Regions from separate parts of the Pseudarthrobacter sp. W1I19 genome, predicted to be linked through region 2. Evidence: riboswitches for the same ligand, from Rfam matches in the RefSeq annotation. Region 2 holds a riboswitch; the other holds the start of a gene.
The links. A riboswitch is a leader RNA that binds a small molecule or an ion and turns the genes downstream of it on or off. The one in region 2 is predicted to bind cyclic di-AMP.

Region 1: it holds a riboswitch for cyclic di-AMP, as region 2 does, so the genes downstream of both, QF038_RS17095 (hypothetical protein) here and QF038_RS16495 (C40 family peptidase) in region 2, are expected to answer to the same signal.

What each region holds. Positions count from the first base shown of each region.
Region 1 covers NZ_JAUSZR010000001.1:3,714,479-3,722,146, forward strand. Annotated here, with positions in the region: gene QF038_RS17080 (winged helix-turn-helix domain-containing protein) at 121-987, opposite strand; gene QF038_RS17085 (response regulator transcription factor) at 1,669-2,409, shown strand; gene QF038_RS17090 (HAMP domain-containing sensor histidine kinase) at 2,417-3,919, shown strand; cyclic di-AMP (ydaO/yuaA leader) riboswitch at 4,038-4,198, shown strand; gene QF038_RS17095 (hypothetical protein) at 4,204-4,947, shown strand; gene QF038_RS17100 (YdeI/OmpD-associated family protein) at 5,037-5,480, shown strand; gene QF038_RS17105 (HAD-IA family hydrolase) at 5,461-6,141, opposite strand; gene QF038_RS17110 (glyoxalase superfamily protein) at 6,164-6,538, opposite strand; gene upp (uracil phosphoribosyltransferase) at 6,584-7,219, opposite strand; gene QF038_RS17120 (phosphatase PAP2 family protein) at 7,262-7,668, opposite strand, start outside.
Region 2 covers NZ_JAUSZR010000001.1:3,572,778-3,580,445, forward strand. Annotated here, with positions in the region: gene QF038_RS16480 (molybdenum cofactor guanylyltransferase) at 1-121, opposite strand, end outside; gene QF038_RS16485 (HNH endonuclease) at 171-671, opposite strand; gene QF038_RS16490 (NlpC/P60 family protein) at 920-1,690, opposite strand; gene QF038_RS16495 (C40 family peptidase) at 1,851-2,525, opposite strand; cyclic di-AMP (ydaO/yuaA leader) riboswitch at 2,596-2,756, opposite strand; gene QF038_RS16500 (M23 family metallopeptidase) at 2,904-3,725, opposite strand; cyclic di-AMP (ydaO/yuaA leader) riboswitch at 3,736-3,978, opposite strand; gene QF038_RS16505 (metal-dependent transcriptional regulator) at 4,082-4,789, opposite strand; gene serC (phosphoserine transaminase) at 5,069-6,199, shown strand; gene QF038_RS16515 (DUF3027 domain-containing protein) at 6,265-6,966, opposite strand; gene QF038_RS16520 (cold-shock protein) at 6,973-7,356, opposite strand; gene QF038_RS16525 (hypothetical protein) at 7,587-7,668, shown strand, end outside.

The DNA of each region.
Region 1 (7,668 bases), 140 kb from region 2:
TCCCTGGCCGAGCTTGCGAGGCGAGGGAGGCGCCGGGGCGGTACGAGCGCAGGCGCTGAGGGATCGTGCCGCGAAAGCGGAAGCGCCCACCCAAGCGGGACAGGCCCTTCAGAGTAAGAGTTAGATCGAGTATTCCGGAGCGGCCCAGACAACAACCTCGGGGTGCTCATAGAACCGGTAGCCCTGGCCGCGGACGGTGCGCACGGTGTTGGCGAGGCGGCCCAGCTTGGAGCGGAGGCGGCGGATGTGGACGTCGATGGTGCGCTCGTTGGGGACTTCTTCGGCATTGCGCCATAGGCCTTCGAGCAGCTCGTCGCGGCCCACGGTACGGGTGCCGTTCTCCACGAGGTAGTTCAGGAGTTCGAACTCTTTGAAGGTCAGGTTCAGGGATTCGCCGTCGAGGTGTACTTCGCGGCGGGCAAGGTCGATCAGGACGCCGGAGGGGCGCGGCTCCTGGGGCTGCTGCGGACGGGGGGTTTCGGTGCGCTGCCGGGTGTTGACGGTGGGGTCACCGAAGGTGGAGCGGACGACGTCGAGCGCTGAGCCGGGCGTTCCGGCGGGGGCCACTGCAACGGCGGCGTAGCTCTCGGCGCCGGACACCAGGGACTGGGCGTAGGCGCGGATCTCCTGGGCGAGCTTGGCGATGGAGGTACCTGCGGCGGCCGCGGTTTCCTCGTCGATGCCCATGTAGAGGACGAAGCCGCGGGCTACATTCTCATTGGCGACCGGACGGACCGTGTTGGGTCCGGCCACGACGGGCGTGGGAGCAGTCACCGGCGCGGACTCGGCCGGGGTTACTGCGCGGAGCTGGCCGTAAGAGTTGGGGTTGTAGCCCTGGGGTGCGTAGCCAGAGGCGGGAAAGCTGCTTCCGGGAGCTGAGGGTGCGAGCGATGGGCGCGGTGCGAAGCCGGGGCGGAGGCCGGAAGGCTGGCCGGCCTTGGCGGCGTTACGGACAGAAATGTGGACGTATCCGGATGCAACTGACATGGATGCTTACCTCAATGTGAATGGCCGTCATCACGGCTCGAATGCTGGGTTCCCCGCACTGAAAACTGGGGAGGGACGCCCGACGCTGGGCTGGGGGGCGAATGCCTGGAGAACTTCGAGGGGTGGGGAAGGTCAGGCGTACATTCGACAACAGCGCATGTCGGCAGCAGCGGATGTGCTGGGCCAATAGTCTGCGGCTGCAGGTGCTGTTGAGTTCTTGTTCACAATGAGAGTGTGCAGCGTAACAATGCTAACTTGCAAGTAACAATGGACCGATCAGTCCGCATTATGAGACAAAATCCGCCTTTGTGGTGTAGATCACCATTCTGAAGTGCTGGCAGAACGTCATTCATTATCCATCTCCTGGTCCCCCAACTGCCCATTTGAGGAACTTAATTCGGGCTGAGGTCCGGTTCGCACCCTTTTGTTCAAGTGCGCGTGATATCCCAAAATCGACCATCGCGGAGGCCGTTCTTGTCCAGCGGCGCGCCGTCCCCGCGAAGAAAACAGTCCCATCTTCGCAGGGATGACCCGCCAATGCCTCAAAGAAGTGTCTCCCAGCCCCCATTCGGCATCCTGCCGCATCAGCACCTTCCACATACAGCTGGCAAGGCTACGATTCACAGCCGGGACACAGGAATCCCAAAGCCCGGGCTAAACGAGTGATCGGAGACTTGTTCCATGGCCTCACCGCACTCCATGACAAACCATCTCCCCCAGCTCTCCCACCCCGACGGATCCCCCATCCGCGCGCTGGTGGTGGACGACGAGCCCAGCCTCTCAGAACTCATGAGCATGGGCCTGCGCATGGCCGGCTGGTCCGTTGCTGTGGCAGCGGAGGGGCCGGAAGCCGTGAAGCTGGCCCGTGACTTCCGCCCGGATGTCCTTGTCCTGGACGTTATGCTGCCAGGGTTCGACGGCGTTGAGCTGCTGGGAAGGATCCGTGCCTTCGCACCCGAGGTCCCGGCGCTGTTCCTGACGGCCAAGGACGCAGTGCAGGACCGGATCGTGGGCCTGGCCGCCGGCGGCGACGATTACGTCACCAAGCCGTTCAGCATGGAGGAAGTCCTCCTGCGGCTGCACCGCCTGGTCCAGCGTTCCGGGGTGGCCGCAATGGATACGGCTGAGCTGGTGGTGGGCGACCTCGTCCTGAACGTCGACACCCGGGAGGTGACCCGGGCCGGCGGGGAACTCCAGCTCACGGCCACCCAATTCGAATTGCTCCGTTACCTGATGGAAAACCCCAAGCGGGTCATCAGCAAGGCGCAGATCCTGGACCGGGTCTGGGACTACGACTTTGGCGGCCAGGCCAACATCGTGGAGCTCTACATCTCCTACCTCCGCAAGAAGGTGGATGCAGCGCATCCTCCTATGATTCACACTGTGCGCGGTGCCGGCTACGTCATCAAGCCAGCGGAGTAGGCGCGCCGTGGCCTCGCAACAGGCTGCGTCCCAGCGCCGGAGCTGGCTGAAGCCGAACACCTGGCACCTGCGCACCCGCCTCATCCTCCTTGCCATGACACTGCTGATCGCCATCTGCGGCGCAGTGGGTGTGGTCAGCTACGCATCCATGGACGCGTTCCTCACCCGCCAGCTCGATGACCAGCTCAGCCAAGCGGCGGAGCGGTCCAACAATCCGGGCCGTCCTCCCATGGGCGGCTTCAACGGCCGGGATCCACTGGACGCCCGCGGCCAGAGCGTGGGCACCCTGAACGCCCGCATCCTCAACGGACAAGTCAACAGCGCCGGGTTCCTGGCCTCTGACACCTCCCGCTCGCCGCTGTCCGCCGAGGACAAGCAGGCCCTGGTGGCTTTGGCCACAGATGCACAGCCAGTGGACCGCACCCTCTCCAACGGCGACTACCGGTTGACAGCCGTGAAAACGAACTACGGCGACGTGTTGGTGACCGGACTCCCCCTCGCCGCCAAGGAAAGTACGCTCGCTTCCCTCGTCTGGACCTTTGTGTTCGTATCCCTGGCCGGCCTGCTGCTCATCGGGTTGGCGGGAACGGTGCTGATCCGCCGTTCCATGAAGCCCCTCGAGCAGCTGTCAGAGGTGGCCACGCGCGTTTCGCAGCTGCCGCTGGACGCCGGCGAGGTGGCACTCGCGGTGCGCGTGCCGCCGTCGAACTCCAATCCGGGAACGGAAGTGGGCAGCGTGGGCCACGCGCTTAACCTCCTGCTGGACAACGTGGCCAATGCGCTGCAGGCACGGCAGAAGAGCGAAACCAAGGTGCGGCAGTTTGTGGCCGATGCCTCGCACGAGCTGCGCACTCCCCTCACGGCCATCCGCGGCTACACAGAGCTGATGCGGATGACGGAGAAGTTCACCCCCGACGGCGAAAAGTCGCTGGCACGCGTGCAGAGCCAGTCTGAGCGGATGACCGCCCTGGTGGAAGACCTGCTGCTGCTGGCCCGGCTCGATGAGGGCCAGCCGCTCAAGCTCAGCGAGGTGGATCTGACGCACCTGGTGATTGACGGCGTCAGCGACGAAAAAGTGATGGCACCCGACCACAACTGGCGGCTGGAAGTCGCCGAGGAACCCGTGGTGGTCAACGGCGACGCCTCGCAGCTGCGACAGGTCCTGATGAACCTGCTCTCCAACGCACGCAAGCACACTCCCCCGGGAACCACCGTGGTCACCGGGGTGGGCACGTCGCCTGACGGCGCGGCGGTAGTAACGGTAACGGACGACGGCGGCGGGATCCCTGTGGAGTTCGTGGACCATGTCTTCTCGCGCTTCGCCCGCGCAGACGCGGCCCGGAAGGGCGCGTCCGGCCTGGCCGGCGCCTCCGCTGCTGAAGGCACCAGCGGACTGGGATTGTCCATCGTGGAATCCATCGTCGAGGCCCATGGCGGCAAAGTAACGGTGACGTCACAGCCAGGACGTACCCAGTTCGCCCTGCAGCTCCCCCTTCATCAGCTTTCGTAGCAAAGCGACGCGCCGTCGTCGCGATCGCTGTTACCAAAATGTGACTTAAGTGCCTGACTCCTGTACCGTCGATTGGGTGAGGTTCCTGATCGGGAGCCCATATCCGGATGACGCCAAGCTCTGCCGCTTCCCGGATTCCGCTTGAGCAACGGCAGAGGCGGGGGACCCATCGTCCCGGGCAATAACTGCCCTTGGGGTTAAGCACGCACGTGTACTTTCCGTGCGGCCGGATGCCCTCATCCGAACCCGACAGCTAACTCCGCAGGTGTGAGAGGCGATTCATCATGTCTAAATTCCTGGTTAAACCGCGCCCGAAATCCGGGTCTGCACCCCACGCCGGACGCACAGCCGGCAAGTTTCCCTTCATCGGCAAGCGCGCCGCCGTCTTCGCCGCATCCGCGGCCCTCCTGGTAGGTGTCGGAGCGGCCGGACAGGCGACCGAGTTAAGCATCAGGGTTCCCGCCACCGAAACGCAGGCCGCCGAGGCCCAGTCCAACCTCAGCATCGAGAAGAGCGAAATCCGGGCCAACCCGGCACCGGCCGCCGCTGCTGAGGAGATCGCGGTGGCCCCGCAGGCGGCAGAGCCGGCACCGGCACCGGCCGCAGAGCCCGCACCAGTGCCCGCAGCCGAACCGGCACCGGCTCCCGAGCCTGCCCCCGCGCCTGCCGCGGCTCCTGAGCCTGCCCCCGCACCTGAGCCTGCCCCCGCCGTCGCGGTCAACGATCCCGCCGGCGCCCAGGCTTATGCCGCCGGTCAGCTTGCCAGCTACGGCTGGGCACAGGACCAGATGCAGTGCTTGGTAACCCTGTGGGACAAGGAGTCCGACTGGACCACCACGGCCACCAACGCCAGCAGCGGCGCGTACGGCATCGTCCAGTCCCTGCCCGCTGAAAAGATGGCCAGCGCCGGTCCGGACTACCTGACCAACTACCGCACGCAGATCAACTGGGGCCTGAACTACATCCAGGAGCGCTACCAGTCCCCGTGTGGCGCGCTGAACTTCCACCTCTCCAACAACTGGTACTGAGCCCACAACTGGCCTGAGCACCCGGCGAACCGTGACCCATGGCGCGCCGCATCTGTTGGAGTGGCAGAAGGCCCGGCATACTGTGACCCATGAAGTTCACCACCACCATCCAAGGCACCGGAAACAAGACCGGCATCGAAGTTCCCGATGAGGTCCTCGCGGCCTTGGACGCGGGCAAACGACCGCCTGTAGTGGTGACCATCAACGGCAGGAGCTACCGCAGCAGCATCGCGGTGATGGGTGGCCAGAACCTCATTTCGCTCAGCGCAGCCAATCGCGAATTCGTTGGCGTTTCGGCTGGGGACACAGTTGAAGTGGACCTGGAGCTGGACACGCAACCTCGCATCGTGGAAGTCCCCGAGGACCTTGCCGCTGCGATGGCGGCGGAACCGGCCGCCCGGCAGTTCTACGCCACGCTGAGCTACAGCGCCCAGCGACGGTACGTGGAGCCGCTGGCCGAGGCCAAGACGCCCGAAACGCGGTCGCGGCGTATCGCCAAGGTGGTAACCGACCTTAAAGCCGGAAAGAAATGACGGTCCGGCCTTCACCGTCCTGGCCGGCTTCGACGGCGACTCCGCTGTAATCCGCTATGTGCAGGACGCCTGCGGGCAGTGGGCCGGTGTTGGGTCCCACGGCCACCGTGCGGATTCCGGCGGCCACGCCTGCGGCGATTCCCGCTGGAGCGTCTTCGAACACCACGGCTTCAGCCGGGTCCACGCCAAGGTTGGCTGCGGCCTTCAGGTATCCCTCGGGATCCGGTTTGCCGCGGGTCACCAGTTCAGCCGTGACTGCGACGGCCGGCATGGGCAGGCCGGCTGCTTCCATTCGGATGTCGGCCAGGACGAGGTCAGCGGACGTGACCAGGGCGACGGCGTCCGCCGGCAGGGCTGCCAGCAACCGGGCGGCACCGGGCAGGGCCACAATCCCGTCGGTCCGGACGCGTTCCATCGCCCCGAGTTCGGCCGTCAGTGCCGGCACGTCTGCACCCGCGGGAGCAAACCGGGTGACAGTATCGCGTGCCTGGACGCCGTGCGAGGTGCGCAGAATCTCCTCGAGGTCCAGCCCGTAGCGTGCGGCGAATTCACCCCACACCTGCTCCACCACGGCGGTGGAATCGACCAGGGTGCCGTCCATGTCAAAGAGGACGGCCCGGCACGTCAGGTTCCGGGCTCCGGCAGGGGTGGAGGAAGTCATGGTCCCATTCTGCCGGTAGATGTCAGCTTTCGCGGCCCGGGATGTACTGGACCGCCCACCTGTTGCCATCGGGATCGGCAAAGTACACGAAGTGGCCCCATTCCTGCACGTCCACGTCGCTGACGTCCACCCCGTTGTCCTTCAGGTGCTTGTGGGCTGCGTGGATGTCGTTGACCACCAGTTGGAGGTTCGACCCGGAGCCGGGAGGCGCGTCCGTGAGCCCTTCCCCGATGCAGATCGAGCAGGCCGAGCCGCGGGGGGTCAGTTGGACAAAGCGGATGGCGTCCGAGGGACGCTCATCAAAGTCCGGGTTGAATCCCACCTTGTTGACGTAGAAATCCTTGGCACGGTCCACGTCCGATACAGGGACAAACACAAGTTCCAGTTTCCAGTCCATCCGCACAGGCTAGCGGCGCGAGGGGGAATGGAAAAGGGTTGTGGGCTAGCCTGCGATGCCGTACAGGCGGTCGCCTGCGTCCCCGAGCCCGGGCACAATATAGGACTTCTGGTTGAGCTTTTCGTCGATGGAGGCCAGGACGATGGTGACGTTCGCGCCCGAGAGTTCCTCTTCCAGCTTGGCCAGGCCTTCCGGTGCGGCCAGCAGGCATATGCAGGTCACATCGGAGGCGCCGCGCTTGAAGAGGAACTTGATGGCTTCGCGCAGGGTCCCGCCAGTGGCCAGCATGGGATCCAGGACAAAGATCTGCCGGTCCGTGAGGTCTTCCGGGAGGCGTTCGGCGTAGGTAATGATGTCCAGGGTTTCCTCGTCGCGGGCCATGCCAAGGAAGCCCACCTCGGCAGTGGGGACGAGCTTGGTCATGCCCTCGAGCATGCCTAGGCCGGCGCGCAGGATAGGCACTACCAGCGGGGTGGGTTTGGTGAACGCGGTTCCCACGGTGGTGCTGACCGGCGTTTCGATGGTGACCGGTTCGGTGCGGACCTCGCGGGTGGCCTCGTAGGCGAGCAGCGTCACCAACTCCTCCGTCAGCTGCCGGAAGACCGGAGACGGAGTGTTTTTGTCCCGCAGGACGGTGAGCTTATGGGCGACCAGGGGGTGGTCCACAACGAGAGTGCGCATGGGTCAAAACTACCATCCGGTAGTTGGACACATTCCCTGGCTTCAGCCCCCTGCGCCTGACTGCGGGGAGCCGCCGTCGCTCCTTCCTGGAGTGCCGCCGTCGTGCGTTGCCGCAGTCCCGGTGCCCTGCTGCTCCTCGCCGGAATGGTCCTCGCGGATGACCGGGTGCTCGAACGTGGGGGCAGGCCCGGCATGCTCCCGTTTCCGGATCAGATGGAACAGCCGGTGGGCGAGGATCACCATGCACACCCAGGCGAGCCCCAGGAACCATCCGGCCATCACGTCCGTGAGCCAGTGGTGTCCCAAAAAGACCCGGCTCAGTCCCATGGCGATGATGAAGATGACGCCGGCGGTTATGGCTGTAATCCTGGCCCAGAGGATCTGGAACTGCAGGCACATGATGTAGACCAGCACCCCGATCACCACGGTCGTGTTCAAGGTGTGCCCGC
Region 2 (7,668 bases):
GCGAATGCTGCAGCAGCGTGGCGCCCTCAAAGACGAGCCCCTGCTTGGGTACCCCACCCAGGCGGGAGGAACGGCCGCCCGCAAGGATCAGGGCGTCGAAGGCCAGTCTGTCTGATTCCACTCCACCAGCTTAATCCGGAGCGGGCCCAGGCCAGACCAGGCAGGCTATGTCAGGCAGCGCGCTCCGGAAGCAGGAACGGATCCCAGGCAGGAGTGGGCTTCTCCAGTTCCTTGATCTGCCAAATGGTGCCGTGCGGAGGCTCGGGCACGAACCGCAGCTTCCAGCCCATCTCCGCCGGGGTGTGATCGCCCTTAACGTTGTTGCACCGCAGGCATGCCGCCACGAGGTTCTCCCACGAATCCGCACCGCCGCGGGACTTGGGATGGACATGGTCGATAGTGTGCGCAGCTTTTCCGCAATAGGCGCATTTGTGCCCGTCGCGCCGGAGCACCCCGCGTCTGCTCACCGCCGTGGATTGGTTGTATCTGGGGCGGATGTAGCGGTTCAGGAGAATCACGGACGGGCGGCCCAGGATCTCCTGGGGACCCACCACAGGATCGTCCCCTTCGGCCACAACGCTCGCCTTGTTCGTCAGCACAAGCACCAGCGCCCGGCGGAAAGAAATAACCGCCAGCGGTTCATATCCAGCATTCAGAACGAGAGTGCGCATGCACGTACCTCTTCACGGCCGCACCCGTCAGGGGCACGAGGGCCGGCTGCCCTCGGCATGTCCGGGCTATGGATCGACACCACAAGAGTAAACAAAGAAGTGCGCTATCGGCTAATTCCGGTGAAGGGACAGGCCGTGTCCGCTCGCGACGGCTGCCGCGACCTGCCTGCTTAAACAAACACAGCCCCTGCCTTCCAAGGCAGGGGCTGTGTTCGATGCTGATGCGTCCGATCAAACGGACCGGGTTGTCAGTTGACGCGGATGAAGACCGGGCCGGAACCAACGTTTGCGCTGAAAACAACGGTCTGGTTGCCGTTGTAGCCGCCGTGTACCGCCTGGCCGTTTCCGGCGTAGACAGCGATGTGGGCCATGCCGGCGCCGCCATCGGCGTAGTAGATCAGGTCGCCCGGCTGAGCTTCAGCGGCGCTCACGGTGCGCCCCAGGGAGAGGTAACCCGCGGGCCAGTCGTGGAAGTTGATTCCGACGGCGGCCAGGGAGTTGGTGACCAGCATGGTGCAGTCCTGCATCACACCAAGCTGGGCGTAGGCGGCGGAAAGGATGGCTGCACCCTTGCCGCTTGCCGAAGCCTGGGCTGCGGGAGCCGCGGCAGGAGCCGAGGCGGTCACCTTGGCGGCAAGAGCCGGCTTGGCGGCCGGGGCCGCCGGGGCGGCTGCTTCCTGGACCTCAACCTCAGGTTCCGGAGCTTCCACCACAGGAGCCGGAGTGGTGGTCACCGCGGGCTTCTCGAAGGAAATGGCGATGGTGGACTCAGCCGAAATCGGAGCCTCAACCGTTGATTCAACTTCCAGGTTGGAAGCCGGAGCGGAGTCACGCTGGACGTTGGCGTCTGCAGCGTTGGCTGCCAGGCCGCTGGTCAGGACCAGTCCGGAAGCAGCAGCGATCACTGCAGCCTGGCGGCCGACGCCGCCTGCGTTGTCGCCGACAGCCTTGGCAATGATGGCGAGCGAATTGGTTTTGGTGACCTCGGCGCGATGCCGTGCGGTTGCACGAGTAGTCATCAGTTCTCTCTTTCGTATTCCCCCGTCGCCTTGTAGGCAGACAGGGGGTTTGGACGTGCCGGCATCTTGGGGGTACGCCGGCACGCCCCGAACGGGGATGTGTGATTTAGCGAAAAGCTTGGGGGCAAAGAAAAAGCCCTTGGACCCGGAGGTCGAAGAACTAGTTCATTGTGAAGAACGCGGAGGAGCCGGTGGCGGCTACCGCGTGCAGCAGCGTTCCCTGGGAGGGGTTCAGTGCGCTGATCATCATGCCGTTGCCAACGTAGATGCCAACGTGGGCGCCGCCGTTCTGCATAACGAGGTCACCGGGCTGCGGAGTGGAAGTCGGCTTCATGGCAGTCCACGCGTTGATGCGGGGGATGCTGATGCCGGCCTGGGCATAAACCCACTGCGTGAAGCCCGAGCAGTCCCAGCCCGTGACGGGGCTGGTGCCGCCCCATACGTACGAGTGGCCGATTCCGGTGTAGGCGATTGCAGCGATGCCCGAGGTGGAAGCAGAAGAGACAGTCTCGGCCAGCTTCTCAGTAGCGGAGGCAGCAGTACCGGTGGCAGCGTTTCCATTGGCGGAGGCGGTGGACTGGGTGCGTACGGTCTGCACCTTGGGAGCGGCTGTGGTCTTGACCACCGGGCGCTCGAAGGAAACGGTGGCCGTGGGGGCCGCAGTAACTGCAAGCGCGCTCTGGGCTGACCCGGACTCGGTGGAGGCGGAAACACCAGCGGTGTTGTCCGCGGCAGTGGCCGGCAGGCCCATGCTCAGGATCAGGCCGGAGGCAGCTGCGATGACTGCAGCCTGGCGACCAACTGTCCCGGCATTGGCACTAACGGCCTTGGACACAGTGTCCAGGGGGTTGGTACGAACCGTTTGCGCACGGTGGCGCGCAGAATTATGGCGTGAAGACACGAAGGTAGCCTCTCCCAATGCCTGCGAGGTGAGCTGTCGGATTCGGATGGGAGTCACCCGGCCGCGCTGCTTCCAAGGAAGCTTTGCGACTTAACCCCAAGGTCTTTCCATGGAAAGGCCAAAATTGGTTCCCCCGCCCCTGCCAGACGATGTCATGCGAACGGACCTTGAGCGGTGGCAGAGCTAGGCAATCCGCACAAGAGCGTCAACTTCGGAAAAGTTGACGCGAGTTAGACGGTACAGCAGTTTTGACTGAATGTCACATTCAGGTCACGGCAAGTCAAGACCATCTGATAGTTCACCGTCACTTGACTAGAGCCAGCCAGTGGGATCAACCACTTCGCCATTGACCTGGACTTCGAAGTGAAGGTGGCAGCCTGTGGAGGCTCCCGTAGTGCCGCTGAGCGCGATGGCTTCCCCGCGCGATACGGTCTGCCCTTCCTTCACGCTGAAGGACGACAGGTGGTTGTAGGTGGTTTCCAGGCCGTTGCCATGGTCGATCACAACGCGGTTCCCGCCACCGAACTGGTGCCAGCCCACAAAGGTCACGGTTCCGGTGGCGGCGGCCATGACGGAGGTGCCGCATTGCGCCACATAGTCCTGTCCGCGGTGGAAGTCGCCGTTGCCGCCGGTGATGGGGCTCACGCGGTAGCCAAAGGGCGAGGCGGTGGTCATCACGGCGAGCGGAGCGCCGAGGCTGCCGGTCGAGGCTGCGCGGCTGATGGCGCCCGCCGACTGGGCACTGAGCAGCTGCTTCAGCTTGCCGTCCGGATCAGCCTGGGTAACCACGGCGGAGCGGCTGAAGTCGATCTGGGCGCCCGCTTCCGCTGAGATTTGCGGCTGGGGCGCCACGGCAGAGGCGGCAACAGGCGTGGCGCCCGAAGCATCGTTGGCCATAACGGGACTGGTGGCCGGAACCGTGACAGTGAGGACCAGGCCGGTGGCGGCAAGGGCAACGCCGGCCTTTTGGCCGATCCCGCTGGCGGACGCGAACTCGGTGATCTGGCGGAGGGGACCCCGACGGCGGCGCGCATCACGGTGGAGATCGCGGGGGCGCTCCGAGGTGATGACTTCGACAACACGCGGTGTCGAAGCAGGGCCCGCCGCGCGGCGGCGTCCCCTGGAATTCTGCATGGTCAAGAAGGGTTCCTCTCTGGAAAGCCTGCGAAGTTAGCTGTCGGATTCGGGTCAGAGAGTTCAAAGACCCGGTCCGCCGTAAGCAAGCTTCGGCACAGAGATATCCCGGTAGGGATCCTTCACTGGAAGAGGCTTGCTGCTGACGGACTTCACCCCAAGGCAGTCCCCCGCTGCCGCTTGTGGTTCCCCCGCCTCTGCCAGTTACGACTCGTGCTCCTGATCCGCTGGCAGAGCTCGGCTCCAGATCAGGTAACGCTTTAATATCAACGTTTGGTTCAACTATAGGGGCTTAAGGCCCTTAGTAACAATTCCGTTATCTTTGGGTATATGCCCTGTGATGGGGTAGTCAGCCCCTAAGCTGCAGGCTGGCGGATGGCGACAAACACGTGCGCGGCCACCTCGGGCGGCAGTTCCAGCGCCCCTTCAATGCCCGGAACCCGTACCGAAATGTAATCGCCCACCCGCTCCAGAGTCACGGTGGCGCCCGGACGGATACCGCCTTCATCGAGCTGGGACAGCAGTTCCGGTTCCACCTGGATGGGCTCTGCAAGCCGGCTCACGGTCACCTCTGATGCCGGACCATAGGACTTCATCGCATCCAGGAGGCTGATGGCGCCGTCGGCAAAACCCAGGGACGGCGCGCCACCCAGGGCTGCCAGGCCGGGAATCGGATTTCCGTAGGGTGATTCGGTGGGGTGGTTGAGCAGCTCATAGATGCGCCGCTCCACCCGTTCGCTCATCACATGCTCCCAGCGGCAGGCTTCGTCATGGACGTAGGCCCAGTCCAGGCCGATCACATCGGCGAGCAGGCGCTCGGCGAGGCGGTGCTTGCGCATAACCTCCGTTGCACGCTTGCGGCCCGTTTCAGTGAGTTCCAGATGCCGGTCTCCAGAGACAATCACCAGCCCGTCCCGCTCCATCCTGCCGATGGTCTGGGAGACGGTGGGCCCGGAGTGGCGGAGCCGTTCGGCGATGCGCGCACGAAGAGCAACGATGTTCTCTTCCTCAAGCTCCAATATGGTCCGAAGGTACATCTCCGTAGTGTCGATCAGATCCGTCATCCAGCTCAGCTCCTCGAGCGCAGTACCTTGCGTTGTCCCACCGTATCGCCTTACACCGCGACGTAGTCCGTGGAAAAGCTTAGCCTATTTTGACTTTGTCCGAATAGTTCGCGTGTGTGCTACGCGGGCGTCTCATTGACTGGACTATGACGGTACGGGTTCCCGCGGAATCAGCGCTTCAGGCAGAATGAGGAAGGCCCTGGTTGCAGTCACTGCAGACTGCCGGCCGCCAACACCCGTCCGGACCACAGTTACGTCCATGCCGAAATTGGAGCACCCGTGAGCGAAACCAGCATCACTATTCCCGCCGACCTCCTGCCCAAGGACGGACGGTTCGGCGCCGGGCCTTCCAAGGTCCGGCAGGAGCAGATTGATGCCCTGTCAGCCGCGTCAAAGGACATCCTCGGCACCTCTCACCGCCAGGCCCCGGTCAAGAACCTCGTGGGCTCCGTCCGCGAGGGGCTGAGCCAGTTCTTCCGGGCGCCCGAAGGGTACGAGGTGGTTCTCGGCGTGGGCGGCTCCACGGCATTCTGGGACATCGCCAGCTTCGGCCTGGTCGAGAAGAAGGCGCAGCATCTTTCCTTTGGTGAGTTCGGCTCCAAGTTTGCCGCGGCCACCAACAAGGCACCCTTCCTTGATGCGTCCTCCATCATCAAGTCCGAGCCCGGCACCCGCCCCTCCGCCCAGGCCGAAGCCGGCGTGGACGTTTACGCCTGGCCGCAGAACGAGACCAGCACCGGCGTCTCTGCACCCGTGCAGCGCGTCTCCGGCGCGGACAAGGGCTCGCTGGTCCTGGTGGACGCCACCTCTGCCGCCGGCGGCCTGGACGTCGATGTGGCACAGAGTGACGTTTACTACTTTGCCCCGCAAAAGAACTTTGCCTCCGATGGCGGGCTGTGGCTTGGCTTGTTCTCCCCTGCCGCCCTGGAACGTGCCGCCCGGATCAAGGCCGGCGACCGCTGGATCCCCGACTTCCTGGACCTCCAGACCGCCATTGACAACTCCCGCCTGAACCAGACGTACAACACCCCCTCGCTGTCCACCCTGGTGACGCTGGATGCCCAGGTCCAGTGGCTGAACTCCAACGGCGGCCTGGACTTCGCGTCCAAGCGAACCGCGGATTCCGCCGGCCGGATCTACAGCTGGGCCGAGGCTTCAGAATTCGCCACTCCCTTCGTCGCCAACCCGGACGAGCGCTCGAACGTCATCGCCACCATCGACTTCGACGAGTCCGTGGATGCGGCCGCGGTAGCCAAGGTCCTGCGCGCCAACGGCGTGGTGGACACCGAGCCGTACCGCAAGCTGGGCCGCAACCAGCTGCGCATCGCAACGTTCGTGGCCATCGAGCCGGCCGACGTTTCTGCCCTGCTGGAAAGCATCGACTACGTCGTGGGCGAGCTGCGCAAGTAGCCAGGACGCTTTAACGTACGACGGCGCCGCCCGGGTTCACCCCGGACGGCGCCGTTCGTTTGTGGTCAGGAAGTCCTTGCTTCGTCGCCGCGCTGCCCGCCGTCGTCGTCAGGCTCCCCGTCCCCGGACTCCTGGTCCTGGTCCTGGTCCTGCAAAGAGTCCTGGTCCTGCAAAGGTTGTGGGCCCTGTTCCTGTTCCCCTGCGGCCGGCTCAGCCGCTGCATCCTCCGCCGCAGCTGGTTCCGCCGAAGCTGGCTCCTGGACGCCAGGCTCAACCTCAGCAGTCTCCTGTTCCGGTTCCTGCTCATCTTCGGGCCGGACCCGCTCCGCCCACGGAACCCATTCCGGGGCAAGGATGGAGTCCTCGGAAGGCAGCAGGCCCAACTCGTTGACCGTGACCACCTTTGAGCGTGAGTTCCGGGTCAGGACCGCGAACCATTGCCAGCCACCGTAGCCCGGCAGCCGGGACTCAAAAAGATGCGTCACCAGGCGGTCACCTTCGCTCTTGGCTGCCAGGTGCCGCCCAATATCCTTTGCTGCCGTAATGCCTTCAATTGCAGTCCGGGCAGTGTCCACGGCTGCGGCAAGGAAGGCGTCGGGCTTGCCGGTCCGCCATACCGGCACACCTGCACGCGGCTTGGCGCTCCGCACCGGCGCAGGCGCGGAGGCCCGTGACTCGGCGACGGCCGTAACAGGGTGCTCCGGTTCCCGGGACACCAACTCCTGCGACTCAACTGCCGGCTGCGGCTGATCAGCTTCCGAACTCATCAGGGCCTAAACATCCAGCTCGTCGGCAACCTTACGCAGGGCGGCGGCGATGGCCTTGCCCTTGTTGCCTTCCGGATATTTGCCTTTGGAGAGCGTTCCGGACAGGTTGTCCAGTACTGTCACCAGGTCCTGGACCAGAGGCGCAAGATCGCGGGCGCTGGGCCGCTTCGCCTTGGCGATGGACGGCGTCTTATCCAGCACGCGAAGCCCCAGGGCCTGGGCACCCTTGCGTCCGTCGGCGACTCCGAACTCAACGCGGGTGCCGGCCTTCAGCTCCGTGACACCCTCGGGCAGCGAGGATTTGGGCAGGAACACTTCCTGGCCGTCTTCGCCCGCAAGGAATCCGAAGCCTTTGTCCTTGTCATACCACTTGACCTTGCCGGTAGGCACGTAATCAACCTTCTTCGTTCTGACGTCTTGAGACACGGCCAGCCGTCACCGCATCCACATTGTTGTGCGGGTTCAGGGTATGACGGCTGAAGACCGTGTTGGTCTGTATCCCTCAAGGTTATCCTGCCCGATGCCCTAACCCTGCTTTCAACGGCGCCCTCCCCGCCCGTGCCCTAGCCTCCCGGGAACGCATGCCCGCACTGTCGGACCGGGCTGTTAGCGTTACGTCCATGACTCCCTCGCGTTACCGGCGGCTCCTGACGATTTTCGCCGCGGTTATAGCCGTGCTCTCACTGGCGGCGGTGGCTGCCG